Linked DNA regions of Pueribacillus theae. Each later gene encodes a partner of the first gene's protein in a complex. Links are inferred from orthologs where the notes say so. Each region holds a gene or a part of one and is shown on either strand. Other genes may lie near its edges. The genes, in order: clpC and mecA.

Region 1 (16,277 bases):
CCGTTTCGGCTGTGCACACTGCTATAAGACGTTTGACGAAAAACTTGATCCGTTGCTAAAGCGGGTTCATAGCGGCAACAATACCCACTCTGGGAAAATACCGAAACGGGGCGGTGCCAAAATCCATGTCAGAAAGAGGATTCAAGTTTTAAAAAATAAGATGCAAAATTATATTGAACAGGAAGAGTTCGAAAAAGCGGCTGAAATACGCGACGAACTTCGTTCCCTTGAAAATAATTATAAAAATAAAAAGGGGGAATGATAGATGTCTCTTCAGCGATTTATATCCGAAGCAATCAGTCCTTGGATGAAGCAGTCAGGGCCCGATGATGATATTGTTCTAAGCAGCCGGATAAGATTAGCAAGAAATATAGAAAAATACACATTTCCGATTTTAACTTACCAAAATGAGGGAGAAGAGGTTTTAAACCAAATTAGACAGCAAGTTGACAATAGCCATCCAAATAAACTTGAACTCCTTTTAATGAAAGATTTGGAGCAGATTGAAAAACAAGTGTTAGTTGAAAAGCATTTAATTAGTCCACACCTGGCAAGTGATTCATCGTTTGGTGCTGTCCTGCTTAGTGAAGATGAATCTGTCAGCATCATGATAAATGAAGAGGATCATATTCGCATCCAATGCCTCTCTTCAGGGCTGCGCCTGCAAGAAGTGCTTGAAAATGCAAACCGTTTTGATGACTGGCTCGAAGAGAAGAACGACTTTGCATTTGATGAAAAGCGGGGTTACTTAACAAGCTGCCCAACGAATGTGGGGACAGGGATGCGGGCTTCGGTCATGATGCATTTGCCTGCATTAGTATTAACTCAGCAGTTAAACCATATTATCCCTGCAATTAATCAACTTGGACTCGTTGTTAGAGGAATTTACGGGGAAGGTAGCGAAGCATTAGGTAACCTTTTTCAAATTTCAAATCAAATCACGCTTGGCAAATCGGAAACTGATATTGTAGAAGATTTGAAAAGTGTTGTGCTGCAATTAATTGAACGGGAGCGGCTTGCCCGTCAAATGTTGCTTCAAAATTCAAAGATTCAACTTGAAGACAGACTTTACCGTTCATACGGCGTGTTGAAAAATTGCCGGATTATTGACTCAAAAGAAGCAGCAAAATGTTTGTCTGATGTGCGTCTAGGCATCGACCTTTCTCTTATCGGTGGTGTTTCCCGCACGATTTTAAATGAATTAATGATTTTGACCCAGCCAGGATTTTTGCAACAATATGCTGGTGAACTTCTTGGTCCAGACCAAAGAGATATTCGGAGAGCAGCAATTATTCGAGAAACATTAAAGCTAAAAGAAATATCTGATGAAGAAAGAGGAGGTAGTCAAAAATGATGTTTGGACGTTTTACCGAGAGGGCCCAAAAAGTGTTGGCACTTGCCCAAGAAGAAGCCATTCGATTAGGTCACAATAATGTAGGGACAGAGCATATCTTGCTAGGGCTTATACGCGAAGGGGAAGGAATTGCCGCCAAAGCGCTTAGTGCTCTTAATCTTGACCCTGAAAAAATTCAAAAAGAAGTTGAAGGGTTAATTGGAAGCAGTGAGGAGAAAGTTCAAACCATTCATTACACGCCAAGAGCGAAAAAAGTAATCGAATTGTCGATGGATGAAGCTCGAAAACTTGGGCACTCTTACGTAGGAACAGAGCATATTCTTCTCGGCCTAATTCGCGAAGGCGAAGGAGTGGCAGCGAGAGTTTTAAATAACTTAGGAATTAGCTTAAATAAAGCGAGGCAGCAAGTGCTTCAACTCCTCGGGAGCAATGAATCCAGTTCCGGGCACCAAGGTGCTACAGCCAATGTGAATACGCCGACACTTGACAGCCTTGCAAGGGATTTGACACAAGTTGCGCGTGAAAGCGGGCTTGACCCTGTAATCGGCCGAAGCAAAGAAATTCAGCGTGTCATCGAAGTATTGAGCAGGCGTACGAAAAATAATCCGGTAATAATCGGTGAACCCGGCGTCGGAAAAACAGCGATAGCCGAAGGGCTGGCACAGCAAATTGTAAATAATGAAGTGCCTGAAATTTTACGTGACAAACGCGTCATGACGCTTGATATGGGGACCGTTGTCGCTGGTACGAAATATCGCGGTGAATTTGAAGACCGGCTTAAAAAAGTAATGGACGAAATTCGCCAGGCAGGCAACATTATTCTATTTATTGATGAGTTGCATACATTGATTGGTGCGGGAGGCGCAGAAGGAGCAATCGATGCTTCGAACATTTTAAAACCGGCTCTTTCCCGTGGAGAACTCCAATGCATTGGTGCGACAACGCTCGATGAATACCGTAAATATATTGAAAAAGATGCAGCATTGGAAAGGCGTTTCCAACCGATCCAAGTGAATGAGCCGACGCTTGAAGAGTCAATTGAAATTTTGAAAGGGCTCCGCGACCGATACGAAGCTCACCATCGTGTGACAATTCCAGACGATTCGATTGTAGCAGCAGTTACTTTGTCTGATCGCTATATATCCGATCGCTTCCTTCCGGACAAAGCCATCGACTTAATTGATGAGGCGGGTTCGAAGGTCCGATTGCGCTCATACACAACCCCGCCGAATTTGAAAGAATTGGAACAAAAGCTTGAAGAAGTAAGAAAAGAAAAAGACGCAGCCGTGCAAAGTCAGGAATTTGAAAAAGCAGCTTCCCTTCGGGATACAGAACAGCGTCTTCGCGAAGAAGTAGAGCAAACGAAAAACCAATGGAAAGAAAAACAAGGGCAAGAGCATCAAGAAGTAACGTCGGAAGATATTGCCATGGTTGTATCGAGCTGGACAGGAATTCCTGTCTCCAAGCTGAAAGAAGAGGAGACGGATCGTCTGCTTAAGCTGGAAGAAATTCTTCACGATCGCGTCATTGGCCAGGATGAAGCGGTAAGAGCTGTTTCACAAGCTGTAAGAAGAGCGAGAGCGGGGCTGAAAGATCCGAAACGTCCAATTGGATCATTTATTTTCCTTGGACCTACAGGTGTCGGTAAGACAGAGCTTGCACGTGCGCTTGCCGAAGCAATGTTTGGCGACGAAGATGCGGTTATCCGAATTGATATGTCGGAATATATGGAGAAGCATGCAACATCAAGGCTTGTCGGGGCTCCTCCAGGATATGTCGGCTACGAGGAAGGCGGCCAATTGACAGAAAAAGTACGCAGAAAGCCATATTCGGTTGTTTTGCTTGATGAAATTGAAAAAGCGCATCCTGACGTTTTTAATATTCTTCTGCAAGTGCTTGAAGACGGCCGTTTAACAGACTCAAAAGGCCGGACAGTTGATTTTAGAAATACCATTTTAATCATGACTTCTAATGTTGGAGCAAGTGCATTAAAGCGAAATAAATACGTCGGTTTTGCAGTGCAGGGTACGGATCGGAATTATAAAGACATGAAAGACAAAGTATTAGACGAGTTGAAAAAGGCATTCAGGCCAGAATTTCTGAATAGAATTGATGAGACGATTGTCTTCCACTCCCTAGAGAAAAAACATTTAACGGAAATTGTAAACTTATTGAGCAACCAACTCAGAAAACGGCTGCGTGAACAAGGCATTGATTTTTATTTGACAGAAGCGGCAAAAGAACAACTTTCAGAAGACGGGTACGATCCAGAATATGGAGCTAGACCGCTGCGCAGAGCCATTCAGCGTCATATTGAAGATTTGCTTTCAGAGGAATTATTGAAAGGCAACATAAAAAAAGGCCAACACGTAAAAATTGATGTAAAAGATGGCAAGTATGTTGTTGAAGCGTTGGAAAGTGCTAAGCAGTAAGTAGTGTGTGGCCGGAAGAAATGGGGACTTCCGGTCGCCTGCTTTGTTTTGGAAAATAGAAACATGGTGCAGGGGAGAAAGCATGGCAAAAAGAAAAACAAAATATATTTGTCAAGAATGCGGATATGAATCACCGAAATGGATGGGAAAATGTCCAGGCTGCCACCATTGGAATACAATGGTAGAAGAACTGATTGAATTGCCGAATAAAACAAAAAGAGGCTTTGTTACGTCTGGAGCAGGCGCCTCGTCAAAACCGATGTCCATCCAATCGATTAAAGGCGATCGTGAGCCGAGAATCGACGCGAAAATTAATGAACTGAACAGAGTGCTTGGTGGAGGGATTGTCCCAGGCTCGCTAGTGTTGGTCGGAGGCGACCCGGGAATTGGGAAATCGACGCTTCTTTTGGAAACTTCGTACCATTTGGCAAAGGACAATGCAAAAGTCCTTTACGTTTCTGGCGAAGAGTCAATGAAACAGACAAAGCTTCGGGCAGAAAGGCTACATATTGCTGCAGAAACATTATATATCCAAGCTGAAACAGATTTGGAATTGATTGAGCAAGCAATTGAGGAGCTTCAGCCTGTCTTTATTGTTGTTGATTCCATTCAGACAATGCATCATCCAGCGGTTACAAGCGCGCCGGGCAGTGTTTCCCAAGTAAGAGAGTGTACCGGTCAGCTTATGCGTATCGCAAAAACGAAAGGAATTGCCATTTTTATCGTTGGGCATGTGACAAAAGAAGGTTCAATTGCAGGGCCAAGGCTGCTTGAGCATATGGTAGATGCTGTTCTTTATTTTGAAGGAGAACGCCATCATTCTTATCGCTTGCTTCGAGCTGTGAAAAATCGGTTCGGCTCAACAAACGAGCTTGGGGTTTTCGAAATGAAGGAAACGGGGCTAGAAGAAGTGGCGAATCCTTCGGAAATTTTTCTTGAAGAAAGAGCAAAAGGCGCTTCTGGATCAACAGTTGTCGCGTCATTAGAGGGGACGAGAACGCTTATGGTTGAAATACAGGCGCTTATTACGCCGACAAGCTTTGGAAATCCCCGCCGTACTGCAAACGGGATTGACCATAACCGTGTATCGCTTTTGATGGCTGTTTTAGAAAAACGAGTTGGGCTTCTGCTGCAAAACCAAGATGCCTATTTAAACGTAGCTGGCGGGGTGCGCCTTGATGAACCTGCGATCGATCTCGCCATCGCTATTAGCATCGCGTCAAGCTTCCGTGACCGGCCGACGAAGCCAAGTGATGTCATGATTGGCGAAATCGGTTTAACTGGCGAAGTAAGAAGGGTTTCGCGCATTGAACAAAGGGTTCACGAAGCAGCAAAATTAGGTTTTACACGCGTCATTTTACCAAAGAAAAATATTGGCGGTTGGGCGATCCCTAATGGTATTCAAGTTATTGGCATAGACACGGTGGGGCAGGCGCTGGAGCATGCTTTGGAGGGGTAGAGAGAGATGGAGCCGAGAGCAGTATCTACGATCATTAATCAGTTTCTTCAAATTGTAGCCCCCGGGACGCCGCTTCGCGAAGGGATCGATAATATTCTCCGTGCTGAAACCGGCGGACTGATTGTAGTGGGCTATGATGACAAAGTGAAGCAAATTGTTGATGGCGGCTTTTCCATTGATTGCAAATTCACGCCTGCTTATTTATATGAACTTGCGAAAATGGACGGTGCCATTATTTTAAATGAAGAAGGGAACCGAATTTTATATGCCAACACACAGCTTATCCCCGATACGGCAATTCCTTCAAACGAAACGGGGATCCGCCACAGGACAGCTGAACGTGTTGCAAAACAAACTGGAAGCCTTGTCATTTCCATTTCCCAACGCCGAAATATCATTACACTGTATAAAGGGAACATCCAATATTCGTTAAAAGATATAGGGGTGATTATAACTAAAGCCAATCAGGCGATTCAAACGCTTGAAAAGTATAAATCTGTGCTTGATCAAGGCTTAACGAATCTAGGGGCTTTGGAATTTGAAGAACTTGTTACATTGCAAGATGTTTGCCAAGTGCTTCATCGCATTGAAATGGTGATGCGTATTCGAAGTGAAATTCTAAACTATGTCAATGAGCTCGGAACAGAAGGCCGCCTGATTAGTATGCAGCTTGAAGAGCTTGTCGGCAATGTAGAGTTGGATGCTAGGCTATTGATTCGCGATTACGTAAAGGATAGCAAAGTCAATCCGAATGAAGTGATGAAACAATTAAGCAAGCTGTCAAACGAAGAATTGCTTGAAGAGAGTGCCATTGCTAAATTATTGGGCTTTCCTGCAAGCGCAGTCCGAAATGACGAAGCTGTCGCACCGAAGGGTTACAGGCTTTTGCACAAAATACCAAGGCTTCCACCGCTCATTATCGGGAATTTAGTTCGGGCATTTCCTAATTTAAACGCGATTGCGAAGGCTTCATTAAAAGATTTGGATGAAGTGGAAGGCATTGGGGAAATTCGGGCGAGAGCCATTCAAGCCGGTTTAAAGCGCGTCCAGGAACAAGTTTTAATCGATCGCCATATTTGATGGGAGGCTAGAGCCTTGTTAGAGATTTCATAGTTTCATTTATGTTACACTATGTAAATTATTTGGAAAATAGGTTTCAAAACAGGGAAACTGTTTATAATGATAGAAGGAGGTGAATATGTTGAACGAGAATCTTTTAAAAAGATTTGTGCAATTATTTTTTATTTTGTCGGGTGCCACACTGGGCTGGCTCTTCGTTCCAGATTTGCTGTCACTCTTAAACATCGGAGACATCCCATTGCTCATTTCCCCTTATATCGGAGCATTTATTGGCGCACTTATATTATTTTTAGCAACCTATTGGTTAACGGATTATATTGCTGGATTAATTAAATGGGTGGAAGAAGCACTTGTTAAAGTACCGATTACAGACTTATTATTTGGAACGATTGGGTTAGTCGTCGGATTAATTGTTGCGTTTCTTATAACGGTATCTTTAAGCGGAATGGACATCCTAATCTTAAGTGACGTCGTCCCGATTTTCATCACAGTACTCGCAGGCTATTGGGGTTTCCAAGTGGGCTTTAAAAAACGGGATGAATTAGTTTCTCTTTTTTCGATAAATAAAATGAGAGACAAGAAAAAAGAAGTAGAGGAACCAAGAGACGTTGAGAAAGATAATGTGAAGTTGAAAATATTGGATACGAGCGTCATTATTGATGGACGAATCGCTGACATTTGCCAAACAGGATTTTTGGAAGGGACGCTTGTTATCCCCCATTTTGTACTTGAAGAGTTGCAGCATATTGCAGATTCATCAGATGCCTTAAAGCGCAATCGCGGCCGCAGGGGATTAGATATTTTGAATAGAATCCAAAAGGAACTTGATGTCAATGTCGAAATCTATGAAGGCGACTTTGAAGAGATTCATGAGGTTGACAGCAAGCTCGTGAAACTAGCGAAACTATTGAATGGCATTGTTGTCACAAATGACTTTAATTTAAACAAAGTATGCGAACTGCAAAATGTAGCTGTCTTGAACATAAATGATTTGGCGAATGCTGTGAAGCCGGTCGTTCTGCCTGGTGAAGAATTAAATGTACAGGTGATTAAAGACGGGAAAGAACATAACCAAGGCATTGGCTATCTTGACGATGGTACGATGATTGTCGTTGAAGAAGGGCGCAACTACATTGGTAAAACCATCGATGTCATTGTAACGAGTGTACTGCAGACGTCTGCAGGCAGAATGATTTTCGCCAAGCCTAAATTGTTGGAAAAGGCATTATAAGTTTCTTATTCATATAAATCGAGACGTACCAAGGGATTAGCGTCCGTTATTCCCCACTTATACTTCTTCGAAATCTCTAAATCTTGAAGTGGGGGGTCTTCCGGACGGTAGCACCGGATAAAGCAAACTAAAAAGGTAAGGGATGGTTTGTTATCGTGGAATATCGCGTTGTTATTCCTGCAGCGGGGCAAGGAAAACGCATGAAAGCCGGAAAAAACAAGCAGTTTATTTTACTTGAAGACCAGCCGGTTATCGTTCATACGTTAAACGTTTTTCAAAACGATCCAAATTGCATTGGAATCATACTTGTTATAAATGAAAAAGAAAAAAAAGAATTCTGTGAGCTTGTCGATGCAAATAAATTATCAAAAGTAAGCCATATTCTGAATGGCGGCAAGGAACGCCAGGACAGTGTGTATAAAGGATTAAAAGCTCTTCCGGGAGAAGAGGATGGTGTTGTACTCATTCATGACGGCGCAAGGCCATTCGTTACGTGTGACATGATCACTCGTGTAGCAAAAAAAGCGGCTGCAAAAGGTGCAGCCGTTTTAGCTGTTCCTTTGAAAGATACGATAAAAAGCGGGAATGATGGAATCGTCCTAAAAACATTGAATCGATCCAGTCTGTGGGCTGTTCAAACACCGCAAGCTTTCCGATCCTCCATTATTATCAAGGCTTATGAGCATGCAGAACGCTGCGGAATCACTGCAACAGACGATGCTTCCCTCGTTGAGGAATTAGGTTATGAAGTATCGATTGTTTTAGGTGAAGAGTATAATATTAAACTGACGACACCATATGATTTGTCAATGGCTGAAGTCATCTTGAAATGGAAGGAGAACAAAGGGTGATACGGATTGGACAAGGGTTTGATATTCATCAGCTTCAAAAAGGCAGAAAAATGGTAATAGGCGGAGTTGAAATCCCGTATGAAAAGGGCCTGCTTGGCCATTCTGATGCCGATGTGCTGCTGCATGCTATAACAGATGCATGCCTTGGAGCGCTTGCACTGGGAGATATCGGAAGACATTTTCCAGATACGGACGAGGCTTATAAAAATGCCGATTCGCGCGAGCTTCTTCACAAGATATGGGAGCTTATCAAACAAAAAGGCTACCGATTGGGAAACATTGATTGCACAGTCATCGCACAAAAGCCAAAAATGGCGCCGCATATTCTAAGAATGAGAGAAACGATTGCGGCACTGCTTGAAGCAGATGTTTCTCAAATTAACGTAAAAGCAACAACAGGCGAAAAACTTGGATTTATAGGCAGAGAAGAAGGAATCGCAGCGCAAGCTGTGGTCCTATTGCAAAAAAGGTAAGCCGCACGAAGAAAGGTGTATTGTTCTTGACGGCTTCTTGCGGAATCATGGTAAAATGAAAAAAATGACTGAATGAAAGAAGTGGAAGGTGTAACAAATGTCAAATGAAATCAGGGTTCGCTATGCTCCAAGCCCGACTGGGCATTTACATATAGGAAATGCGAGAACAGCTTTATTTAATTATTTATTTGCACGTTCGCAAAACGGAAAATTCATTATCAGGGTGGAAGATACGGATGTCAAACGCAACGTGGAAGGCGGCGAACGCAATCAGCTCCGCTACTTAACATGGCTTGGCATAGACTGGGATGAAAGCATTGATAAAGGCGGGGATTACGGACCGTACAGGCAGACTGAACGGCTTCATCTGTATGAAGAGCATGCCAATGATTTGCTTGAGCGGGGGCTTGCGTTTAAATGCTATTGCACGGAAGAAGAATTAGAAGCAGAACGCGAAGCCCAGCGGGCAAGGCATGAGATGCCCCGTTACTCTGGAAAATGCAGGAATTTGACAGATGAGGAGCGAGCCCAATTTGAAGCGGAAGGGCGTAAACCAAGTATCCGTTTCAAAGTGCCGGAAAACCGAGTATACGCATTTGACGATCTAGTTAAGGGTGAAGTGACATTTGACTCAAACGGGATTGGCGACTTCGTGATTGTGAAAAAGGACGGCATTGCAACCTATAACTTTGCGGTAGCCATCGACGATCACTTTATGAAAATTTCCCACGTTCTTCGTGGAGACGATCATATTTCCAATACGCCTAAACAAATGATGATTTATGAAGCCTTTGGTTGGGAACCGCCTGTGTTTGGCCACATGACGCTTATCGTCAACGAAGAGCGCAAAAAACTGAGCAAGCGTGATGAATCGATTATTCAATTCATTGAGCAATACAAAGAACTCGGCTATTTGCCGGAGGCGTTATTTAATTTTATTTCATTGCTTGGCTGGTCGCCTGTCGGGGAGGAAGAGATTTTTTCGAAAGAACAATTTATTGAAATGTTTGATGTGAAACGTTTATCGAAATCACCGGCAGTTTTTGATACACAAAAGCTTGCTTGGATGAATAACCAATATATAAAAAACAGCGACTTGGATCGAATCATTGAGTTAACATTGCCTTTTCTCATTCAAGCGGGCCGCCTGCCAGAAAATTTATCAGCTAAGGAGCGGGAATGGGCTGAAAAATTAATTGCCATTTACCAAGATCAGTTAACGTATGGCGCAGAAATCGTCGAGTTGACAGACTTGTTTTTCCGTAAGACGATTTCGTATAATGAAGAGGCAAAGAATGTATTAAACGAAGAGCAAGTACCGGAAGTACTTCAGGCTCTTCTTGAAGAGATTGAGCCGTTGGAAGGTTTCAGCCCTGAAGAAGTGAAAGCTGCCATAAAAAGAGTTCAGAAAGCAACAGGGCAAAAAGGCAAGCGCCTTTTTATGCCGATCCGTGTAGCGACAACAGGGCAGACGCATGGCCCTGAGCTTCCAGCTGCCATTTCACTTTTGGGAAAAGAAGTAGTAGAAGCGCGTCTTAAAAAAGCTGTTCAAAAAGGGTGAAAAACCGCATCGGTTAACAGAATCAACAGAAGATGTATACTATAATAGCTAAAACTGAAATTTTACTTACAATGACAAGGACGAGTAGGAATTGATTGTTTCATATGTCAGAGAATACCACCTTAGGCTGAAAGTGGTTTATGAAACACAATTTTGAAATGCACCTTCGAGTTCTTTTGTTGAAATGAAACGAGTAAACAAAAGCGGACGTCTCCCGTTACCAGGCATAGAGCGCATTGTCTTTTAAGTATGTGTTCAAAAAGGAGGGCTTGCCTCCTGTAAGCCTCCGGACTTTTTGAACAACCCTTTAATTAAAACTTTTTAAGCAATGCATAAGCAGAGTGGAACCACGTCAATCGGCGTCTCTGTGTCTTCGGGCACAGGGGCGCTTTTTGTTTGAACTCGGATCAAGGAATGAAAATAAGATGGGAGGGAGTCTACGATGTTTAAAAGGCTTCGTGAGGATATAGAAGCCGTATTTGAAAATGACCCTGCGGCTAGAAGCGTTTTAGAAGTCATCTTAACTTATTCAGGGCTGCATGCCATTTGGTCACATCATATCGCTCACTGGTTTTGGAGAAAGCGTTTATTTTTCCTTGCTCGTCTCACATCACAAGTTAGCCGGTTTTTTACTGGGATTGAAATCCATCCCGGCGCTAAAATTGGACGCCGTTTGTTCATTGACCACGGAATGGGAATTGTGATTGGCGAGACTTGCGACATTGGAGACGACGTCATTATTTTTCAAGGGGTCACTTTAGGCGGAACAGGCAAAGAAAAAGGGAAACGGCATCCCACGGTTAAAAATAACGTGATGATTTCGACAGGTGCAAAAGTCATTGGTTCGATTACGTTAGGAGAAAATTCAAAAATCGGCGCGGGTTCGGTTGTTTTAAAAGATGTCCCCCCAAATTCGACTGTCGTCGGCATACCGGGAAAGGTTGTCATTCAGGATGGAGTAAGGGTCCAACACCCTGACAACGTTGCAGATAAAATAAGTGAGATGGAAAAAAGAATTGCGATGCTTGAAGAACAGTTAAAACTGATGGATAAAAGGAGCGGGGAAAGTGTCGATAAAGCTATACAATACGTTAACCCGAAAGAAAGAAACATTCATTCCAATTGAGGATAAGAAAGTAAAAATGTATGTGTGCGGGCCAACGGTCTACAATTACATCCATATCGGAAATGCAAGGCCTCCTATCGTTTTCGATACGGTTCGTCGCTATTTTCAATATAGGGGCTATGATGTGTATTACGTATCAAATTTCACAGACGTTGACGATAAAATTATTAAAGCAGCGAAAGAAATTGGCGAAGAAGTTCCCAAATTAGCGGAGCGTTTTATCAAAGCATACCACGAAGATACAGAGGCTCTCGGCGTGCGAAAAGCGGATGTCCATCCACGTGTGATGGAGAACATGGATGAAATTATCGATTTTGTAGAAGCGTTAATTGAAAAGGGCTACGCCTATGAGGCAGACGGCGATGTTTATTTTAAAACGCGTGAATTTGAGGGCTACGGTAAATTATCCCATCAATCGATTGATGATCTTCGTCTTGGCGCCCGAATTGAAGTAGGGGAAAAAAAGCAAGACCCTCTTGATTTTACAATTTGGAAAGCGGCAAAGGAAGGGGAAATTGCGTGGGATAGCCCATGGGGGAAAGGTCGGCCAGGCTGGCATATTGAATGCTCGGCGATGGCAAAGAAATATTTAGGCGAAACGATTGATATCCATGCTGGGGGCCGAGATTTGGCTTTTCCGCATCATGAAAATGAAATCGCCCAAACGGAAGCATTAACAGGAAAGCCATTTGCCAACTATTGGATGCATAACGGCTATATTAAAATCAATGATGAGAAAATGTCTAAATCGTTAGGAAATGTTGTGTTAGTCCACGAATTAATTCAAAATCAAGATCCGAACGTTGTCAGGTTTTTCATGTTGTCTGTCCATTACCGCAATCCTATAAATTTTAATGATGAACTTCTTGAAAGTGCACGAAGTGGACTCGAAAGACTGAAAGAAACCGTAAGGAATTTAGAATACCGTATGGCGCATTCTGCCAATCTTGATAAAAACATTGAATCTTCTTTGGATGCAATTCAACGGTTAAAAAAACAGTTCATTGAAGAAATGGACGATGATTTTAATACTGCAAATGCCATCGCTGTTCTTTTTGAACTCGCAAAGGAAGCGAACCGTTATTTAGCGAATAAAAATTCTTCAAAAGCAGTGCTTTCAGCTTATTTGACCCTCTTTGAAGAGATTTCAACTGTACTTGGCATCCCGTTAAAGCAAGAAGAGGCTTTGCTTGATGAAGAAATTGAAAAGCTTATTGAAGAAAGGAACCAAGCAAGAAAAGAACGCCAATTTGCTAGAGCCGATGAAATCCGCGATCAACTCCTTGCACAACATATTATTTTAGAAGATACTCCCCAAGGCGTTCGCTGGAAAAGGAAAGAGTAGATATGGCCCAAAGCAATGTTGATGCCAAACAATTAAATGCCCTTGCACTTGCGTACATGGGTGATGCTGTCTTGGAAGTATTTGTGCGCGAACATTTGCTTAAAAGCGGGCAAGTTCGCCCGCAGCGATTGCACCGCCTTGCGACAAACTATGTATCGGCAAAGGCACAAGCAAAAGTTCTTCACAAATTAAGAGAAGCCAATTTTTTTACTGAAGAGGAAGAGGCTGTATTAAGAAGGGGAAGAAATGCAAAGTCACCAACGATTCCTAAAAATACTGACGTCCAAACGTACCGTTACAGTACAGCCCTTGAGGCATTAATTGGCTATCATTACTTACAGAAAAATGATGAACGAATCGATAGCATCATCTCGGCTATGATTTCGTTCATTGAAGAAAGAAGTGTTCAAAATGGAAAGTGAACTCATCATGGGAAGAAATCCAGTCCTTGAGGCTCTCCGTTCAAATCGGGAAATTAATAAATTATGGGTGAACGAAGGTTCACGCGGTGGGCAAATGAACGAACTCATCGAACTTGCGAAAAAAAACGGTGTGCTCATCCAATTTGTCCCGAAGCAAAAGCTTGATCGATTAGTCAATCAAGGGAATCATCAAGGTGTCGTCGCTTCGATTGCAGCCTACAACTATGCCGGAATGGACGAGCTTTTCCAAAGAGCGGAGGCGTTGAATGAAGCTCCTTTTTTCCTTTTGCTTGATGAAATCGAAGACCCCCATAACTTAGGTTCCATTTTGCGGACGGCAGAATGTGTAGGGGTTCATGGCATCATCATTCCAAAACGCCGATCAGTCGGATTGACAGCAGCGGTCGCAAAAGCATCGACAGGAGCGATTGAACATGTTCCCGTCGTCCGCGTCGGAAACTTGGCACAAACGATGGATGAATTAAAAGAAAGAGGGCTATGGTTTGTAGGAGCGGACGCCAAAGGAAAGCAAGACTTCCGTGAAGCGGATTACGATATGCCGGTTGGGCTTGTCATTGGCAGTGAAGGAAAAGGCATCGGTCGGTTAATTAAGCAAAAATGTGATTTCCTCGTGCGCCTTCCAATGAAAGGGAAAGTGACGTCGCTTAATGCATCGGTTGCGGCAGGCGTTTTAATGTATGAAGTTTTGCGGAAGCGAAGCCCAATCGGGGGTTAGTGCAATGGATATTCTGATTGTGGACGGCTATAACATCATTGGAGCCTGGCCGGAATTAAAAGAGATGAAAGATACCGATCTCGAAGGTGCGCGTGATTTGTTGATCGATAAAATGGCCGAGTATCAGGCATACACAGGTTATCAAGTGATCATTGTATTTGATGCGTACCTCGTTCCAGGCATCCAAAAAGTGTTCAACCGCCATGATGTGACTGTCATTTTTACGAGTGAAGGCGAGACGGCGGATGAAAAAATTGAGCAATTAACCGTCGAGTTAAAGGGGGTACTTACACAAATCCATGTGGCGACATCGGATTACGCGGAACAAAAAGCGATCTTTGGCCAGGGGGCATTGCGAAAGTCAGCTCGTGAACTTTTAAATGAAGTGAAAAGAATTGAAAAAGGGATTGAAGAAAAAATTGAGGAAATCGACCGTTCAGTACGCAAATCAAAGATTTGGCTTTCCCCGGAAGTACAGGCAGCTTTTGAAAAATGGCGAAGGGGAAAGTCTTGAATGGTTGACGCATTATTGATCTATGTTTATAATGGGGTTATATGCCATTTTTTTAAAATAGGTAATTTTTTGACTCTTTCACAACATGGTCGGGGGGATGCAGGTTGAACATGCCAGGCCTTGCAGAACACATCGAATTCGAAACGATTCAAGATGAAGAACTTGTTCGTATTATCCATGAAGGGAATACGATAGCGCTTGAATATTTAATTAACAAATACAAGAACTTTGTAAGGGCAAAAGCACGTTCTTATTTTTTAATCGGCGCCGACCGGGAAGATATTATCCAAGAGGGCATGATTGGCCTATATAAAGCAATCCGTGATTTTAAAGAAGACAAGCTGTCTTCTTTTAAGGCATTTGCGGAATTATGCATTACAAGGCAAATGATTACAGCAATCAAAACAGCCACGAGGCAGAAGCATATCCCGCTTAATTCTTACGTTTCATTAGACAAGCCTATATTTGATGAAGAATCTGACAGAACGCTTATGGATGTTTTAACAGGCACACGGAAGACAGATCCTGAAATGCTGCTCATTAATCGGGAAGAATTTAACGATATTGAACATAAAATGTTGGAAGTATTAAGCGATCTTGAGCGCCAGGTGCTCATGCATTATTTAGACGGCCGATCTTACCAAGAAATCTCAGAAGATCTTAATCGCCACGTGAAATCGATTGATAACGCTCTTCAGCGTGTGAAAAGGAAGCTGGAACGGTATTTGGAACTAAAAGAAATAACCTTATAAGTGCGTTCAAAAAGGAGGGCATATCGGATTTTGAACAACCTTATATCGGACGAGCAAAAACAGGGATTCCCTGTTTTTTGCATTAGTAGACGTCGTAAACTGGCAGATGAAGGGGCGTCATTATTTTTCCAAACGATTCAGCTCTCGTTGACATGCTGATTTTAGCTGTGATAAAGTTGATTCAGTATGAGATGCAGTAGAATAAGAGGGTGTGGGAATGCAAAGCAAATTGATTTTAGCCTGTTCGGTTTGTGGAAGCAGAAATTATTCGACGCATAAAAATAAGCAAAACCACATGGCAAGAATGCAAATAAAAAAGTTTTGTAAGCGATGCAATGCCCATACTATTCACCATGAAACGAAGTAATCTGAAGTGAGAGCTTCCGTTAAAGCGGAATGGATCCAATTCCGTTTATGCCGGGAAGGGGAATAGCAAATTCATGTTTAAGAAGGCAGGCAAGTTTCTTAAAAACGTTGTCAACGAAATGAAACAAGTTCGCTGGCCAACAAAAAAGGAATTAGTGAAATATACAATTACCGTTATCGCAACAGTTGCTTTTGTCACTGTTTTCTTTGTCATTGTTGACTTTGGCATTTCTTCATTGATTCAGTTCATTTTGGAATAAACATGACGGCTCTTGGCAATACAGGGTAACGTGGTAAGTAAATGCATTGGGGAGGGAAGGACGAGAAGTCCTATTTGTTATGGAAAAAAGATGGTATGTTGTTCATACGTATTCCGGGTATGAAAACAAGGTAAAAACCAATCTTGAAAAACGGGTTGAATCAATGGGGATGACTGATAAAATTTTTCGAGTATTGGTTCCTGTGGAAGAAGAAACCGAAATTAAAAATGGTAAAAAGAAAACAACAATGCGAAAAGTATTTCCTGGTTATGTTCTAACAGAAATGATCATGACTGATGATTCGTGGTATGTCGT
Region 2 (16,087 bases), on another replicon or contig:
ATACAAGGTGAAGATCTTCTAAAATCGTATTATTTTTGATTTGGTCAGAATAATGATTCAACACTTCGTAGATCGGATTTCCAGTTACATAGATTCTATTCTTAGGAATCCCTTCGCGTAGAAGGTTTTCTTTACTATTTTGCGTATATGGAAGATTGATAGAAGAAACGGCATCAATGACCTTTCGATTCACTTCTTCCGGGACATTCAGGTCAAAACAACGATTTCCGGCTTCCATATGAAAGACAGGAATTCCCATTCTTTCTGCCAAAATAGCTCCCAATCCACTATTTGTATCTCCCAAAACTAAAACTTTGTCTGGTTTTTCTTTATGGAAGACCTTCTCAAGACCACTAAACATGGTGGAAAGCTGTTCTCCCAATGACACCTGTTTTTTTTTCGACAACACATAATTTGGTTTTCGCAATTTCAGTTGTTCAAAAAAGATATTGCTTAAAGAAGGAGTGAAGTTTTGTCCGGTATGCACCAAAATATGTTTATCAGCCAACTGATCCAATTTCTTTATAATTAAACTCAAACGAATGATTTCAGGTCTTGTTCCGAGGACCGTTACAATGTTCATGTCTTGCTCCCTTCATTCATTGTCTGTTTTACTTATACAATCTATGATGCTTAGCCGAAAACCGTAATGGATAGCATCCTATAAATGAAAATTTGGCAACTATCCTTAGCCATTTTCTAGGGGTTTATTGGCTCTTGCCTTCTTCTGAACGTGTGAACGAAAGGGGGGTGCGTTCTTCACTAGACAATGTTGTGTTGCCATCCCAGCAATGAGGGCTTGCTTGGCGCGCGCACTTAAAATAAAAGCGGGGGAAGAAAAATTATTTTTCCTCCCCCACTTTGCTGTAAAGAAATTTTTCGAATTCTCTGCCATTCACTTTGGACAGGATAAGATTTTGTACCCATGTTTTTATTTTTTAACCACTTTCTCTAAGAAGGATATTTTTATTTGGGAACGATCTCGGCCAAAATTTATTAAAATTGCTTTACTTGAAAATCAACTTTTTACCGAGACGATTTGTCCAACCAACGTTTTTATTTATACATAGCATATTAGTAACATAGAAAGGAGGGAAAACATGAGCAACCGGGAATTTTACTGGTCACATTGCGAACGTGAAGAAGAAGAAGCTACAGAAAATGAAAACAGAAACAAATTAAGTGACAAAAATGTTAATATCGCCAAAGTATTTAAAAGCGGGAACAGCTATGTAGATATTAGAGTGGATGATAAAGTATTCCAAGCACAAGAGCATGATGAAGAGGAAGAGGAACACGCAGAGGAGCAGGAACGTAGGCGCCATCGGAAACACAGAGACTGCTGTTAAAGATGTATTCCCTCATTGCAAAAAAAGATTGTTGTTGAAGGATACAAACATCTTGTTTGTATCCTTGTTTATATCTTTTTTCGAAAGGAGATTATTTATGGATAATGAATTAAAATCAGCCATCCAACATAGCGGTAATTCCGATGTTGATATTGAGATCAACATCGACACTGTTTCAATGGCTTATATGTATGCATGTTCTCTTCTTGCGACAGATCGAATTGATGAGCATCAATTTAACCGAATGATTGAACAATACCATCGTTTAATGAAAAACCATCATCATGACAAAAGAACGCCTGTAAGAGAGAGAGCAGAAGATGAGCGAACAAAGGTTAAATTATTAAGGCCAAGCAGAAGATTAAGCCGATAAATCGAGGCTTATCAAGGAATTAGCGTGATAAAACATTGAAATCCCCGCTTCTATTAAAGAAGTGGGGATAATAGTCTAGACATTGATTCGATGACTCTTTCCACTAATGAACGGGATTTAAAGTCATCAAGATGAATTTCTTTTGATTCATTCATATCATTTAAAAAATCTGAGACAAGCCTTTCTGTACTTCTCGTCCGATACAAAAAGGCATTCACTTCAAAATTTAAGTGAAAGCTGCGCATGTCCATATTTGATGTCCCGATTGAAGCTAGCTCCCCATCAACAATCATCACTTTACTATGCAAAAATCCCTTTTGGTATTCGAAAATTCGAACTCCGGCTTCCATTAATTCGGGATAGTACGACCTGGAAGCGTAAAAAACAATTTTTTTATCTGGACTTGATGGAACAAGCAATCTTACATCAATCCCTGATAATGAAGCAATTTTAAGCGCGCTTAATATATCCTCATCAGGAATAAAATATGGTGATGTAATCCAAATGGATTTTCTCGCAGCCATAATCATCGAGAAAAAAAGATTTTTGATGACTTCCCATTCATTGTCAGGGCCGCCCGCCACCATTTGCACGCCGCTTAATTTTAATGTATTTAACATTTCTGCAGTGGTATATTTTTCTGATAACAATTTCTCATTTGTCATATAGTACCAATCTTTAATAAAGATAAGCTGCAAGCTTCGTACAATCTCTCCTCTAACGAAAAGGTGTGTATCACGCCAATATCCGAAATAATTATCCTTTCCTAAATATTCGTCCCCAATATTCAATCCTCCCATAAACCCGTACTTTCCGTCGATGACGATGATTTTACGGTGGTTTCTAAAGTTAATTTTGTTGTTAAAGAAAGGGAATACCACAGGAAAGAATGGGGTCATTTTTACACCTGCACGCCGAAGTTCTTCGATGTATTTGCTCGAAAGTCTCCAGCTTCCTACCGCATCATATAAAAAGCGAACCTCTACTCCTTTTTTCGCTTTTTCAATTAATGTATTTTTAATTAAAGTTCCGATTTGATCATTTCTGACGATGTAATATTCAAGGTGGATATAACTTTCAGCAAGATGAAGGTATTCCAAAATTTTGGCAAATGTCTGTTCCCCATCTGTCAGTACTTCAGTTTCACTTTGAAAAGAGATGGGTGATTTCGCCAAATTGTGTGCAAGCTGAAACAAAAGCTGGTGATCGTCTCCCATTTTTGAAAGCATTTTTTCGTTCAATATTTTTGTCTCTTGTATCTCAGTAAACGTTTGCTCATCTTGGATTGCTTTTTGTTTAAACATGCGTTTTTTGCGATAATTTCGACCGATTAAAAAGTAAAAGGCAAAGCCAACTATCGGAAATAAAATTAATACGATGAGCCAAGTGATTGTAGTGGATGGATGGCGATTTTCCAAAAAAATTAAAATGGCGATAAAAAGTGCGCAAACACTTATAAGGATGTTTGTAATGTTTGGGATTGTTTGTCCAAGTAAGTTTTTCGAAAAAATAGAAATGAGGATAATCACAAGTAAAATCAATAATATTTGCAAATGATTTTTCATTCATTAACCCCTTTAATAAAAAAAGCAATCTTCCTTTTACTTTATCAAACACTGTGTGAAAAGTCATGGCAAGATGAGAACTTGTCCCCCATCGCATTTAAAGTGCCTTTTTGAACAACCCCTGTGAAAATAAAGAAAACTCGCCGATTGGCGAGCCTTAAAAGGCGAAGACAGAGGCGTAGTTGCCCTGATATGAACGAAACTGTCAAGCTCCCCACATGTCTTTGTTTTGGGCTTGGTTTTTTGGCAACTCTAAGAAGAGAAGCTTATTACGGCTTCTTTTCTTTTTCAGCTAGTTTTATCTTAATAAAGTTAAGGGATTTCCTTCTCAGCTTATTGACTTCTCCTCAATCCCTAGATTGACGGTCAAGTGTTTTCCTTGACGGGCAATCTAGGGATTGAGATACTTTTTTGAGCTGAGAAACAACATACCCCTCCTTTTATTACCAAAAGTTAAGCGCACGGCTCGAAGGCAAAAATTCTCTACAGCGGTTAGCACTCTGATATTCGTGGGTCCTCACATTTTATCTTTCCGTCTAAAGGAGCTTCCACTAACTTATAACGTGCGTTAGTCTTTTAAAACATAGCACAAGGGCAACTCGTGGGTTCTCCTTTCCGGTTTTCACCTTTGCCTTCCAGCCCTATTCTTACCCTTTTTATTTTTTTATTGATTAAACACATAAGCATTAAGCATTCTTCTTCAACGAGTAAGATGTATCAAATACACTTTTTTATATTGCTTGATACTTCGTTTTTTTCTCAATTTCTTGTGTAATTGCCCAAATAAAACCTGCTAACTCCCTTGCAATGGCAGTAATAGCTTTTCCAGCAACTTTTCCGCGGGATAGTAAACGAAAATATTTTTTGTGCAATCGCGTTTGAGCCTTCCATGATATGCTTAGTATTGTTGGCGGGTGTCCTTTTTGCCTTCTTTTCAGCTCTCCTTTAACTGCGGGCTGGTATCGATAACTCCAAGCAGACTCTACCAGCAGTCTACGTACATGACGATTTCCGGTTTTGGTTATCTTACCTTGATGTCTTACTTCACCACTTGAATACTCGCTTGGCACAAGTCCTGCGTAGGCCATCAGTTGCTGTGGAGAGGCAAATCGTTTAAACGACCCAATTTCTGCTACTAAACTGGTTGCTGTTATGATGGCTACACCTCGTAATGTTTGAAGAGCTTGAATCATTGGAGCGTGTACACCTTCCGTTGCCTGTCGTTCGATCTCTTCTTCTAGTCGCTTTAATCGCTGCTCTATCTCAGTTAATTGGTGCATATATTCTTCATACACGATTCTTGATGTTGAATGTTCAAACTTCAGCGTATTTAACCAATCATAATATTTTCTTGTCCACTTTTTAACACCTTTAGGCGGTCGGATATCATGCCGTAAGAGAAACTTTGTTAAACGATGTTTCGCACGTAATTCATCTTCTTTCACATCTTCGCGGGCACGAACTAAATCTCTAAGTGCTTCATCTTCTTCTGCAGGTACATACACAGGGGTTAACTCTCCAGCCCGGTATAGTTGTGCGAGGCGAATGGCATCCCTTCGATCGGTTTTTATACGTTGACCTGGTTTCTGTGGAATGAGGGATGGTGCAATGACATCACATTCTATGCCTAGACTCGATAGTAATCGGTATAATCCATATCCTGTTGGGCCTGCTTCATAACATATGCGAAGTTGTTGTGGATCACCTAATTGTTTTACTAGGTTCTTAATTGCCTCAACAGTATGGGGGATCATGCCTACATATCTTGGAATACCACGCCCTTCATCTGCAACAGCTACTGCAATTTTTTCTTTTGACACGTCTAAACCTACGTATTTTATGGTATCCTTCATATTACTGGCTCCTTTCGTAATGTAGCTCTGATTTGGCTATCTAGATTTTTCAATAAATCAGTTTAACCAAGTTAACCTACGATGTTACGAGCAGGGAGCCAGTTTCGTTCATGATAACTTATACTTTGGACTTAAAATTTGCTGCTACGTCAACTTTTCTACTTTGCTGCAAATTTATCCTTTCCTAACGTGTAAAAAACCGCACAAATAGAATGTGCGGCCAATTATGCTTGAGGGAAGTAGCTTCTCAGTTGTTGCAATGCTGTTTTTTCCATAAGGAGCTTTCCATATTCCCGGACACGGTGGATCGTTATTTTGGATTTTATTCCGAATTCAAGAACGACGCTTAATTGATCCAACATTTCGTTTGCAGCATCTTCATCAAAAGTAATATACATGTAGTAAATGTCGTCTAAAACGTACAAATCGCTCGTCAGGTTTTCAACATACATATCGTGGGCCAAATGGATAACATCTTCGAAGTCTTTAAATTTAATTAAATAACTTCGCTCTTTTTTTGCTGCGTTATTTTTCAATTGCCCATCATCTTTTTGATTCTCAGCAGAATCGGGTTCAAGATTGCCACTCGTCTCATCAGCTTGATATTCGATCGAGATTTCAGCTTCCTCATTATCTGATATAGGCAATTCAAGTTTAGAGCCGTCATGGGATAACTTCGCTTTTGTTACAATAATTTCAAGCCCTTTTTCAAAAGCTTGCACTTGAATCCATAAAGGTCCGTCCATTTCAAATTCGCCTTCATTGGCTGCTTCGTCCATCATTTCCCAAAACAGTTCTTCTCCTCTTTCCCGATCATACCAAATTTCTTCTCGATCAAAACCTCTATCTTCAATATCCCCATAAGAGATAAAAAATTTTACTGTATATTCATTTACTCTTTCGATTTCCATTTCAATTCCTCTCCCTTCTACCCCCTTGCTCGGAAGGAAAGTATTCCGAGTTTTTTGATTACCATCTCCCTACTTAATTAATACGGATATAGTATTATATTCATTTTATGACAAAACAAGTTATTATGGAAATAAAAAGGGCGTGGAATTTTTTATTAAAATAAAAAGCTCTGCGGAATGATTCAACAGAGCTTATAAAATAAATGTATTTAATTAACGAGACGCTGCGCTTCGCGAAGCTGGTAGTTTCTAACCTTTCTCGGCAAGAAACGGCGAATTTCATCTTCATTGTAACCCACTTGAAGACGCTTGTCATCAATGATAATCGGCCGTCTCAGCAATCCTGGATGCGCCTGTATGAGTTCGTATAAATCTTGCAGCTTTATTGTATCCAAGGTTAAATTAAGTTGCTGAAATGTTTTGGAACGAGTAGAAATGATTTCATCTGTTCCATCTTCCGTCATGCGTAAAATCGCTTTAATTTCCTCCAAGGTTGGAGCTTCAGAAAGGATATTACGTTCTACATATTCGATTTTGTTTTCCTCAAGCCACAGTTTAGCTTTCCGACATGATGTGCAACTTGGGGATGTATATAATGTTACCAATTGTTGCACTCCTTTCAAAAGGAAATAATGAATGTTAGTTCCTTACTTTTAGTTATTAACATAATTTAATTATACTACATTTGTTAGCCGTTTCATAGGTTGTCACAAAAGGTTCGTAATTTGTATTCCCTAACTTTATGGCCTTTAAACCATTTAAATAAATTTAAATCATTTAAGAGGCAGGCATTTTGTTTGATTGTGGGTTCCATTTTTTTAAGTTTTTACGTATCAGTTCCCTTAAAAAGGAGCGTTTTTTACGAATCTTTTTTTCGCGCGACTTCACATGGAAAACCTCCCTTCAAACATTGCTTTTTCCGTTTTTTGTTACTTCCATTATATCATAATTACTTTTCCCTTTAAATTAGGCAAAAAACTCTTCCTACTCCTATGATAAGAAGAGTACGCGCCATTGGTTAATGGAATGGTGTGCCGTTCATCCCTGTACCATAATAAATTTTTGAATGTTTCCTTTAGAAAGCAGCATTGGCATTTGCATTTTAAAGGAAAAGTTTGTATACTACATGAAGAAATGCGATGAAGAAGATGAGTAAATATTGGGACGCTTCCAGAGAGTCTGTGGTTGGTGCAAACAGGCAGTTAACCAGTATTGAATGGGCTTTTGAGCAATTTTTTCGAACGGGTAGTATTTGTTACTTTCTTTAGTAGATGAAATCGGCAGCTGCACGTTACCGCAGCCTAGAGTGACTCGATGATTGATGGTTTAATGAACATCATGATGAGTAATCAGGGTGGCACCACGATCTATTCGTCCCTATTCGGATGAATAGATTTTTTTATTTCAATTTTAATTGAAAGGAAGAAATAAGATGAAAACCATTTTTTCAGGGATTCAACCGAGCGGTACATTAACCATTGGAAACTATCTCGGTGCGATGAAACACTTTGTTGGTTTGCAAGAAGAAAATGATTGTTATTTTTGTATCGTCAACCAGCATGCGATCACCGTTCCCCAGGAAAAGAAAACACTTAAAGAAAACACACGGAGTCTTGCGGCTCTTTACATTGCTTCTGGAATTGATCCGGATCGTTCAACGCTTTTTGTGCAATCCGAAGTGCCTGCGCATGCGCAGTTAGGCTGGATGTTGCAATGTGTGGCATATATTGGAGAACTTGAAAGAATGACGCAATTTAAGGATAAGTCTGAAGGAAAAGAAGCAGTATCTGCAGGGTTGCTGACATACCCTCCATTAATGGCCGCAGATATTTTACTCTACAGTACGGACATTGTTCCGGTCGGCGAAGATCAAAAACAGCACATTGAGCTTACAAGAGATCTTGCAGAACGGTTTAATAAACGATACAACAATATTTTTAAAATACCCGAGGCTCAAATTCCTAAAGTCGGGGCAAGAATCATGTCCCTTCAAAATCCATTAAAAAAAATGAGCAAGTCTGATGAAAACATAAAAGGTTTTATCAGCATGCTTGATACAGAAAAACAAATCATAAAGAAAATAAAAAGCGCGCAAACGGACTCAGACAATTCGATTAAATATGATAAAGAAAACAAGCCGGGGATCTCGAATTTATTGTCGATTTATTCACTATGCTCAAATGAATCGATTGAATCGATTGAACAAAAATATAGCGGGAAAGGATATGGCGAATTTAAAACAGACCTTGCCGAAGTCGTTGTCAATACGTTAAGACCGATTCAAGAAAAATATTTCGAATTAATTGATTCCGAAAAACTCGATGATATTCTTGACCACGGGGCAGAAAAAGCGAGCGAAACCGCGAATAAAATGCTAAGAAAAGCGGAACGCGCAATGGGACTTCAAAGAAAGTAAACACAAGTACTTTCTATTTGTTCACTTTTTACATATTTCATTTGGTGTAAATACAGCTTTTCAGTGCTAAATCAATAGATCATCGTTTCACTATAAAAAGCTGTTCGCACTAAGCGAACAGCTTTTTAATTAACTTGTGTCCCTTCTTCCAATTCCCACATTTTCTCAAAGAAAGAATGTCCCTTTATTAATTTTTCACATATTTTATAATGTTTGACACTCCACCCTTGCTCAAGCGCATGAAAAAGCTGGTTCCATGCCTCATCAAAGTCCATTAATTGAAATTCAATATAGCGTTCAGGCTGCCATTCTGTCAACCAATAGCGTATTTCCGCTACATTTCCTGTTGTATAGAGATGATCAAGTGCCATAAAGAGGAGTTGTTTTAACTGCCTTTCTTTACGGGTTAGGCCAATCATGCTATCAGGGCTCGGGGATAAAATATGGTATTCCTTGTTTAATGCTGATTTTTCAAAAAAATATTTTTTTGCTTTTTCTTTTTCTACCATTTCAATAACAGCTTTTTCCTGACGGGGAATGAGGCGGCTTTTTCTGATTGGGATTTTATAACCAAGCGTGTTTACAGCAAGCACATTCATTCCGTCCGTCGCGATAAAACAATATTCAATTTGTGTACGGTAGCTATTTTTCCTTACGTACGATTTGTTATAGATTTCCTCTAATAATTCATCTGGGATATCTAAAAGCTCATTTTCAATATATAAAAATAAGGGACGTTCAAGCTTTACAACAGGCACCTGATCAATGACTTCGATAAAGTCATCTTTTCTCCACTCATGAAAAGAGCACACATTATACCCATTTTCTTCTCCTTCAAACCAATTCACCCAAACATCGTTTAAAAACAACATTTGTAACCCCTCACTTTAGAACTGTTTCTCAAGAACGTTTGTTGTAAAAACAGTATAGTCAGGAAAATCTTGTTTTATTCTCATTTTCAGCCTATTCTTGTCCATTTTTTAGTCTTTTCCAGATGGAAAGTAAATACTGCCAGTTATAAGTGCGATTCCAATAGAAAACAAATAAGGTTCCGGTTGAGTTAAAATAAATTCGAAATATTTCGCAAGGCCATGCCCAGTTGTAATAATATTTAAGTAAGCGATAAGGGTTACACCAGATATTACAGAGAGGCCAAATCCGACCATTAGAAGAAAAAAACGAAAAATCATTGTTTATCCCATTCCACAGCATTCGTTTTCATCGTTAAACGAACACTCCCTTTTTCAATCGACCTTCATATTCCATTCATATGGGACAACCTCCCTTATTATTCTTGTGAAAGCCATTAAACGGCTGCGGCGTGGTAAATAGTAGTTAAAATGGTAAGATTGTCCAACCAATCAACAAATGAAAAATGCAGCCGCCTTATTTTTAGACGGGCTGCATTCAACCGTTATGTTTCATATTATTCATTATATGCTTTAAAAATTAAGGTTGCATTATGTCCGCCAAATCCGAGGGAATTTGATAAAACCGCCTTTATTTCTTTCTCTCTCGCTTCATTGGGGACATAATCAAGGTCACAGTCGGGATCCGGCGTTTGATAATTGATCGTTGGCGGTATAATTCCTTCTTTGATTGCTTTAATTGAAAAGATTGCTTCTGCTGCACCGCCCGCACCAAGTAGATGGCCAGTCATTGATTTTGTTGAACTTACCGCAAGCTTATACGCGTGGTCACCAAAGACTGTTTTGATCGCGATCGTTTCGAACTTGTCATTGTACTCTGTGCTCGTCCCGTGAGCATTGATATAATCAATTTCTTCAGGATTCATATTCGCATCTTGCAGTGCCTGCCTCATTGCACGGACGCCGCCTTCTCCTTCAGGCGCAGGAGCTGTAATGTGGTAAGCATCCCCAGTCGATCCGTATCCGACGATTTCGGCGTAAACTCTTGCTCCCCGTTTTTTTGCAGATTCGAGTGACTCCAAGATGAGAATTCCTGCACCTTCACCCATAATAAATCCATCACGGTCTGCATCAAAAGGCCTGCAAGCTGTTTCAGGATCAGGATTAAAAGAGAGCGCCTTCGCCGAACTAAAACCTGCTAAAGCCATAGAAGTAATCGGAGCTTCTGCACCGCCGGTAATCATAACATCCGCATCACCACGCTGAATCACTTTAAAGGCATCGCCGATTGAATTCGTTCCAGTAGCACACGCCGTTACAGTACATGAGTTGATCCCTTTCGCACCTAAAATAATTGATACTTGCCCTGATGCCATATCAGGAATAAGCATTGGAACGAAAAAAGGGCTGACACGGCGGTAACCTTTTTTTTGAAAAATTTCAAACTGCTCTTCGTACGTTTCCATCCCGCCGATACCAGAGCCAATCCAGACACCTACTCTTGTCGCATTCTCTTCTGTAATTTCTAACTCTGCATCTTTCACCGCCATTAAAGAGGAAGCAACTGCAAATTGAGTAAACCGATCCATTTTTCTCGCTTCTTTCCGATCAATAAATGCTGTCGGATCAAAATCATTTACTTCTCCTGCTACTTTTACCGGAAAATTATCCGGATCTATTCTTGATAATTTGCCGATGCCAGACACGCCATTGATTGCATTTTCCCAAGTCGTTTCAGCATTTAATCCTAGTGGCGTTACGGCCCCTATTCCAGTAATAACAACTCGATTCTTATCCATTACCATTATACCTCTCCTTCTCGCGAAACTATATACTGCTTATTTTCCCCAACGAAGAGCCATCGCTCCCCAAGATAGTCCACCGCCAAAGCCTACCATTACTATTACGTCGCCATCTTTTATTTTTCCTTCTTTTACAGCTTCATAAAGTGCGATAGGAATGGTGGAAGAAGACGTATTTCCATATTTATTTACAGTATAGGCCATTTTTTCCAATGGTACGTCTAGTCTCTGTCTGGCAGATTCCATAATTCTTAAGTTGGCCTGATGTGGAATAAAGTAATCAATATCATCTTTGGTGAGATTGGCGTCCTCAATCACTTTTAAAGAAGATTCTCCCATTTGGCGAACCGCAAATTTAAACACTTCACGGCCATTCATATAAATAAAATCACCATCTTGGAAAAGGTGCTTCTTCCCTCTCCCATCTGTTCCCAAATCAAAAGAAAGGATGCCCTTCCTATCACTAACAGGGCCAATAATCGCTGCACCAGCTGCATCGCCAAATAGCACACAAGTATTTCGGTCGGTGTAATCTGTTATTTTGGAAAGCTTCTCAACTCCAATAACAAGAACATGCTTCGCAACACCTGTTTCAACAAATTGCTTTGCTGTTACCACCGCATAAATAAAACCGGCACATGCCGCGCTTACATCCATTGCAGGCACTTGGCGCGCGCCAATATTATGCTGTACCATTGAAGCAACGGAAGGAAAACCATGATCAGGTGTCACAGTAGCGACAAGAATCATATCAATGTCTTCAGCAGTCAGCCCTGCATCGCTGATTGCTTTTTCAGCAGCAAAAGTTGCCATGTGAGAAGTATTGACTTCATCACTTGCAATTCTTCTCTCTTCAATTCCTGTCCGTGTACGAATCCACTCATCCGATGTGTCAACCATGTTTTCCAAATCTTTGTTCGTTAATATCCGTTCAGGCAAATACCTGCCGAGCCCTAAAATCCCCACATTCATAGCAAATCTCCTTTGTAATTATTAATTACTATCAAATATTATGATCTGGTACTAATTTTAATTCATTTGTTTTTATTTGACAAGGAAAAAAGAGAGGCAGCTAACTCGCTACCTCTCTACATTCTATATAGAGACATATTATCCTTCCAACAATAATGTTTCAGGATCTTCAATCATTTCTTTTACTTTCACGAGAAAACGAACGGCTTCACTTCCATCAACAATCCGGTGGTCGTAAGAAAGTGCGATATACATCATTGGTCGAATTTCCATCTTGTCTCCGACAGCGATTGGGCGATTTTGGATGGAGTGCATCCCTAAGATTCCAACCTGCGGCGCATTGAGAATCGGAGTCGACATAAGCGAACCAAAAATGCCGCCATTTGTAATTGTAAATGTTCCACCTTGTAAATCACTTAATGACAATTTATTGTTGCGGGCTTTTGTAGCAAGATCTGCAATTTCTTTCTCGATTTCTGCAAACGTAAGTTTATCAGCGTCCCGAACAACTGGTACAACAAGGCCTTCCTCAGCCGAAACAGCAACGCCAATATCATAGTATTTTTTGAGAAGCATTTCATCGCCTTGAATCTCGGCGTTGATTCTTGGGAAAGCTCGCAATGCACCAACAACAGCTTTCGTAAAGAATGACATAAAGCCAAGTTTCACATCATGCTGTTTAAGAAACTGCTCTTTGCGGCGGTTGCGCAATTCAAAGATTGCTGTCATATCTACTTCGTTAAACGTAGTAAGCATTGCAGCGGTATGCTGGACTTCAACAAGCCTTTTTGCAATCGTTTGGCGGCGGCGTGACATGCGGACGCGCTCAACAGGCCTTGCATTATCTGTTGTCTGTCCGGTAGCAGCCGGCCGGCTTGGAGCTGGCGTTTGTTGAGGCTGTGAAGGTTTTGCAGGTGTTGGCTCAGTTCCGTGAGATTTCACATCTTCTACTCGAACTCTGCCAAGCGGGTCCCGGCTTTTCACTTCAGTGAGATCAATGCCTTGTTCCCTAGCTTGCCTCCTTGCAGCCGGTGAAGCAATTGGGCTGTTTATGCTGCGCTGTCCAGGCTCGAAAGTGGATTCTGATTTCGAGCTAGGTGCTTCTTTCACTTCATTATGCTCAGCAGGCGGCTCTTGCGCTGCTGGCGCAACAGGTTCAGGTTGTTCTTCTTGTTTTGCGCCGGATGAAGCAGCTTCCCCACTTTCATCGACTATTGCAATTGTTTCCCCTACTTGTACGGTGTCGCCCACTTCTTTCAGCAATTCTTTGACGACGCCGGAATTGTCTGCATTTACTTCAATATTCACTTTGTCAGTTTCTAAGACCGCAATTGGTTCACCTTGCTCAACCGCCTCACCAGGATTTTTTAACCATTCTGCAATCGTTCCTTCTGTAATCGATTCTGCCAATTCTGGTACAACAATATTAATCACAATTACTTACTCCCTTCACCGGATTGCATTTTCTCTTTTTGAATTGCTAAAGATTCTCTTAGAATTCTGTTTTGTTCAATGTTGTGAATGTCGGACGAGCCTTCTGATGGACTCGAACGTTCAGGGCGTCCGATATACTTCACAGGAACACCATTCGGAGCAATCCCTCTAAGCCGAGGTTCAATATACATCCAAGATCCCATGTTTTTCGGTTCTTCTTGCACCCAAACAATCTCTTTTAGATTGTTGTAGCGGGAGAAGATTTCTTTTATCTCCTTTTTCGGGAAAGGATAAAGCTGTTCAACACGAATAATATGGAGCAAGTCTTTCGCATCTTCATAAGAATCTAATTCGGCTTCTAAGTCAACGGCTATTTTACCGCTGCAAAGAATAATACGCTCAATGCGTTCTTTATTTTCACCCAGTCCAGGCTGTTCAAGGATGGTAGAAAATTTGCCTTTCGTAAAAGCTTCCGTCTTCGACGCAACACGCGGGTTTCTAAGCAAGCTTTTTGGTGCCATGACAATTAATGGCCTCCATGCCTCATGAGAAATTCTAGCAGCTTGTAACCGCAATACGTGGAAATATTGCGCGGCCGTTGTCACGTTAACAACAGTCCAGTTATGTTCTGCTGCCTGCTGCAAAAATCTTTCAAGCCTTGCGCTTGAGTGCTCAGGTCCCTGCCCTTCGTAACCATGAGGCAATAGGAGTACGAGTTCAGATTTCTCGCCCCATTTTGCTCTGCCTGCGGCAATAAATTGGTCGATAATGACTTGGGCAACGTTCGCAAAATCGCCAAATTGGGCTTCCCAGATGACAAGCGTGTCTTGAGCATATACGTCGTAGCCATACTCAAATCCCAGCACTGCCGTTTCGGTCAATGGGCTGTTATGAATGGCAAATGACGCTTTTGCTTGTGGGATGGCGTGCAAAGGGACATGGGTTTTTCCTGTATTCGGGTCATGCAGAACAAAATTGCGGTGTGCAAATGTCCCTCGTTCAGAATCTTGGCCCGTCATGCGGATTGGAGTGCCATCCGCCAATATTGTAGCAAAAGCAAACGTTTCAGCTAATGCCCAATCAATTTTCCCGCCGTCGTCAAATGCGTTTTCCCGCCGTTTTAAAATTCGATCCAACTTTGGATAAACGGAGAAGCCTTTAGGATATTTTAAGAGATCGGCGTTAATTTCTTTTAACTTATTTTCTGGAACAGCTGTTTCAATGCCGTACATTGCATTTGTCTCTTGATCATGCGAAATAGGAGACATTAGCTCTGATTTTATTTTTTCATAAGCTTTTTTCAAGTTCGTTTGAACGGTCTCAACAATCTCTTTCGACTTCTCTGATGTAATTATCCCTTCTTTTTCCAATTGATCGGCATATATTTTACGTAATGTCGGGTGTTTATTAACTTTTTGATACATTAATGGTTGTGTAACTATCGGATCGTCCATTTCGTTATGGCCAAGACGCCTATATCCAATTAAGTCAATTAGGAAATCTTTATTGAATTTTTCGCGATATTCGCACGCCATACGCACAGCCGCAATGCACGCCTCAATATCGTCCGCATTCACATGAACAATTGGAATTTCAAAGCCTTTCGCAAGGTCGCTGGCATAAAGGGTCGACCTTGAATCATAGCTTTGTGTCGTAAAGCCGATTCGGTTGTTTGCGATAATATGAATGGAACCGCCTGTCTGGTAGCCTCGCAGTTGGCTTAAGTTTAGCGTTTCCGGTACAACACCTTCACCAGGAAAAGCTGCATCCCCATGAACGAAAACAGCAAGCGCTTTTTTGACATCTTGAACAGGGTATCCTGCAGATTCTCGATTTTCCTGTGCAGCTCTCGTAAACCCTGCAACCACCGGATTGACGAATTCCAAGTGGCTCGGATTATTTGCCAGCCTAATTTTAGCCACAGTTTTTCCCTTTGTAAGTGAACGATTAGCACCCAAATGATATTTTACATCACCAGTCCAACCATAGTTGATTCCCATTGAGCCTTCGGAAGGAACAAGTTCCTTATTCGGTGAACGATGAAATTCTGAGAAAATCTTATGATAAGGTTTTCCAAGAACATGCGCGAGAACATTTAAACGCCCACGGTGGGCCATACCAATTAAAACGCCGCGCGTTCCTTTTTGTACGACCTGAACAACAAGTTCATCAAGCATGGGAACAAGAGCATCCACACCTTCAATGGAGAATCTTTTTTGCCCCACGAATGTCCGTTGAAGAAATTGTTCGAATCCTTCAACCTGAGACAGCCTTTGAAGCAGATCGAGTTTCTTTACTTTATGGATTGGCTTTTGAAGCTCACCTGACTCCACATAGTCAAGAAGCCATTTTCTTTCTTCAATGTTATGAACGTGATCAAATTCAAAACCTAATGTGCTAGTATAGATTTCTCGCAATCGTTTTACCGCATCAAATGCAGTGTGTATGTCATCGTGAGCATCTTTCCATACAAGTTTGGCTGGAATTGACTCTAAATCTTTTTCCGTTAAGTCATACTCAGACAATTTAAGCGATGGCGGCTC

The links.
Region 2: the proteins of clpC (region 1) and mecA are in contact, whole or in part, in a solved structure (PDB 3PXG), measured with the Bacillus subtilis proteins. The link is inferred for Pueribacillus theae from one-to-one orthologs.

What each region holds. Positions count from the first base shown.
Region 1 is NZ_QCZG01000004.1:108,164-124,440, reverse strand. Bases 951-4,068 are described here. They hold clpC (ATP-dependent protease ATP-binding subunit ClpC), read left to right. Parts: upstream 951-1,350; coding sequence 1,351-3,786; downstream 3,787-4,068. Other genes in these bases: radA (DNA repair protein RadA), read left to right, coding at 3,869-4,068; DCC39_RS03695 (protein arginine kinase), read left to right, coding at 951-1,354. Also shown: DCC39_RS03700 (UvrB/UvrC motif-containing protein), read left to right, coding at 1-262; more of DCC39_RS03695, read left to right, coding at 266-950; more of radA, read left to right, coding at 4,069-5,245; DNA integrity scanning diadenylate cyclase DisA, read left to right, coding at 5,252-6,325; DCC39_RS03675 (PIN/TRAM domain-containing protein), read left to right, coding at 6,447-7,556; ispD (2-C-methyl-D-erythritol 4-phosphate cytidylyltransferase), read left to right, coding at 7,712-8,407; ispF (2-C-methyl-D-erythritol 2,4-cyclodiphosphate synthase), read left to right, coding at 8,404-8,880; gltX (glutamate--tRNA ligase), read left to right, coding at 8,978-10,441; cysE (serine O-acetyltransferase), read left to right, coding at 10,884-11,567; cysS (cysteine--tRNA ligase), read left to right, coding at 11,509-12,912; DCC39_RS03645 (Mini-ribonuclease 3), read left to right, coding at 12,915-13,334; 23S rRNA (guanosine(2251)-2'-O)-methyltransferase RlmB, read left to right, coding at 13,324-14,070; DCC39_RS03635 (NYN domain-containing protein), read left to right, coding at 14,075-14,584; RNA polymerase sporulation sigma factor SigH, read left to right, coding at 14,695-15,336; rpmG (50S ribosomal protein L33), read left to right, coding at 15,554-15,703; preprotein translocase subunit SecE, read left to right, coding at 15,777-15,962; transcription termination/antitermination protein NusG, read left to right, coding at 16,042-16,277. UniProt on the Bacillus subtilis protein: Competence gene repressor; required for cell growth at high temperature. Negative regulator of comK expression. May interact with MecA to negatively regulate comK.
Region 2 is NZ_QCZG01000006.1:69,082-85,168, forward strand. What follows is about bases 4,209-7,136. They hold mecA (adaptor protein MecA), read right to left. Parts: upstream 6,052-7,136; coding sequence 5,365-6,051; downstream 4,209-5,364. Other genes in these bases: DCC39_RS04630 (IS110 family RNA-guided transposase), read right to left, coding at 4,209-5,140; spxA (transcriptional regulator SpxA), read right to left, coding at 6,261-6,656. Outside these bases: wecB (non-hydrolyzing UDP-N-acetylglucosamine 2-epimerase), read right to left, coding at 1-583; DCC39_RS04615 (hypothetical protein), read left to right, coding at 1,101-1,349; DCC39_RS04620 (hypothetical protein), read left to right, coding at 1,447-1,722; cls (cardiolipin synthase), read right to left, coding at 1,776-3,287; more of DCC39_RS04630, read right to left, coding at 4,019-4,208; trpS (tryptophan--tRNA ligase), read left to right, coding at 7,484-8,467; DCC39_RS04650 (YjbA family protein), read right to left, coding at 8,593-9,339; DCC39_RS04655 (hypothetical protein), read right to left, coding at 9,448-9,657; fabF (beta-ketoacyl-ACP synthase II), read right to left, coding at 9,894-11,135; DCC39_RS04665 (beta-ketoacyl-ACP synthase III), read right to left, coding at 11,175-12,110; odhB (2-oxoglutarate dehydrogenase complex dihydrolipoyllysine-residue succinyltransferase), read right to left, coding at 12,249-13,544; DCC39_RS04675 (2-oxoglutarate dehydrogenase E1 component), read right to left, coding at 13,547-16,087. UniProt on the Bacillus subtilis protein: Enables the recognition and targeting of unfolded and aggregated proteins to the ClpC protease or to other proteins involved in proteolysis. Acts negatively in the development of competence by binding ComK and recruiting it to the ClpCP protease.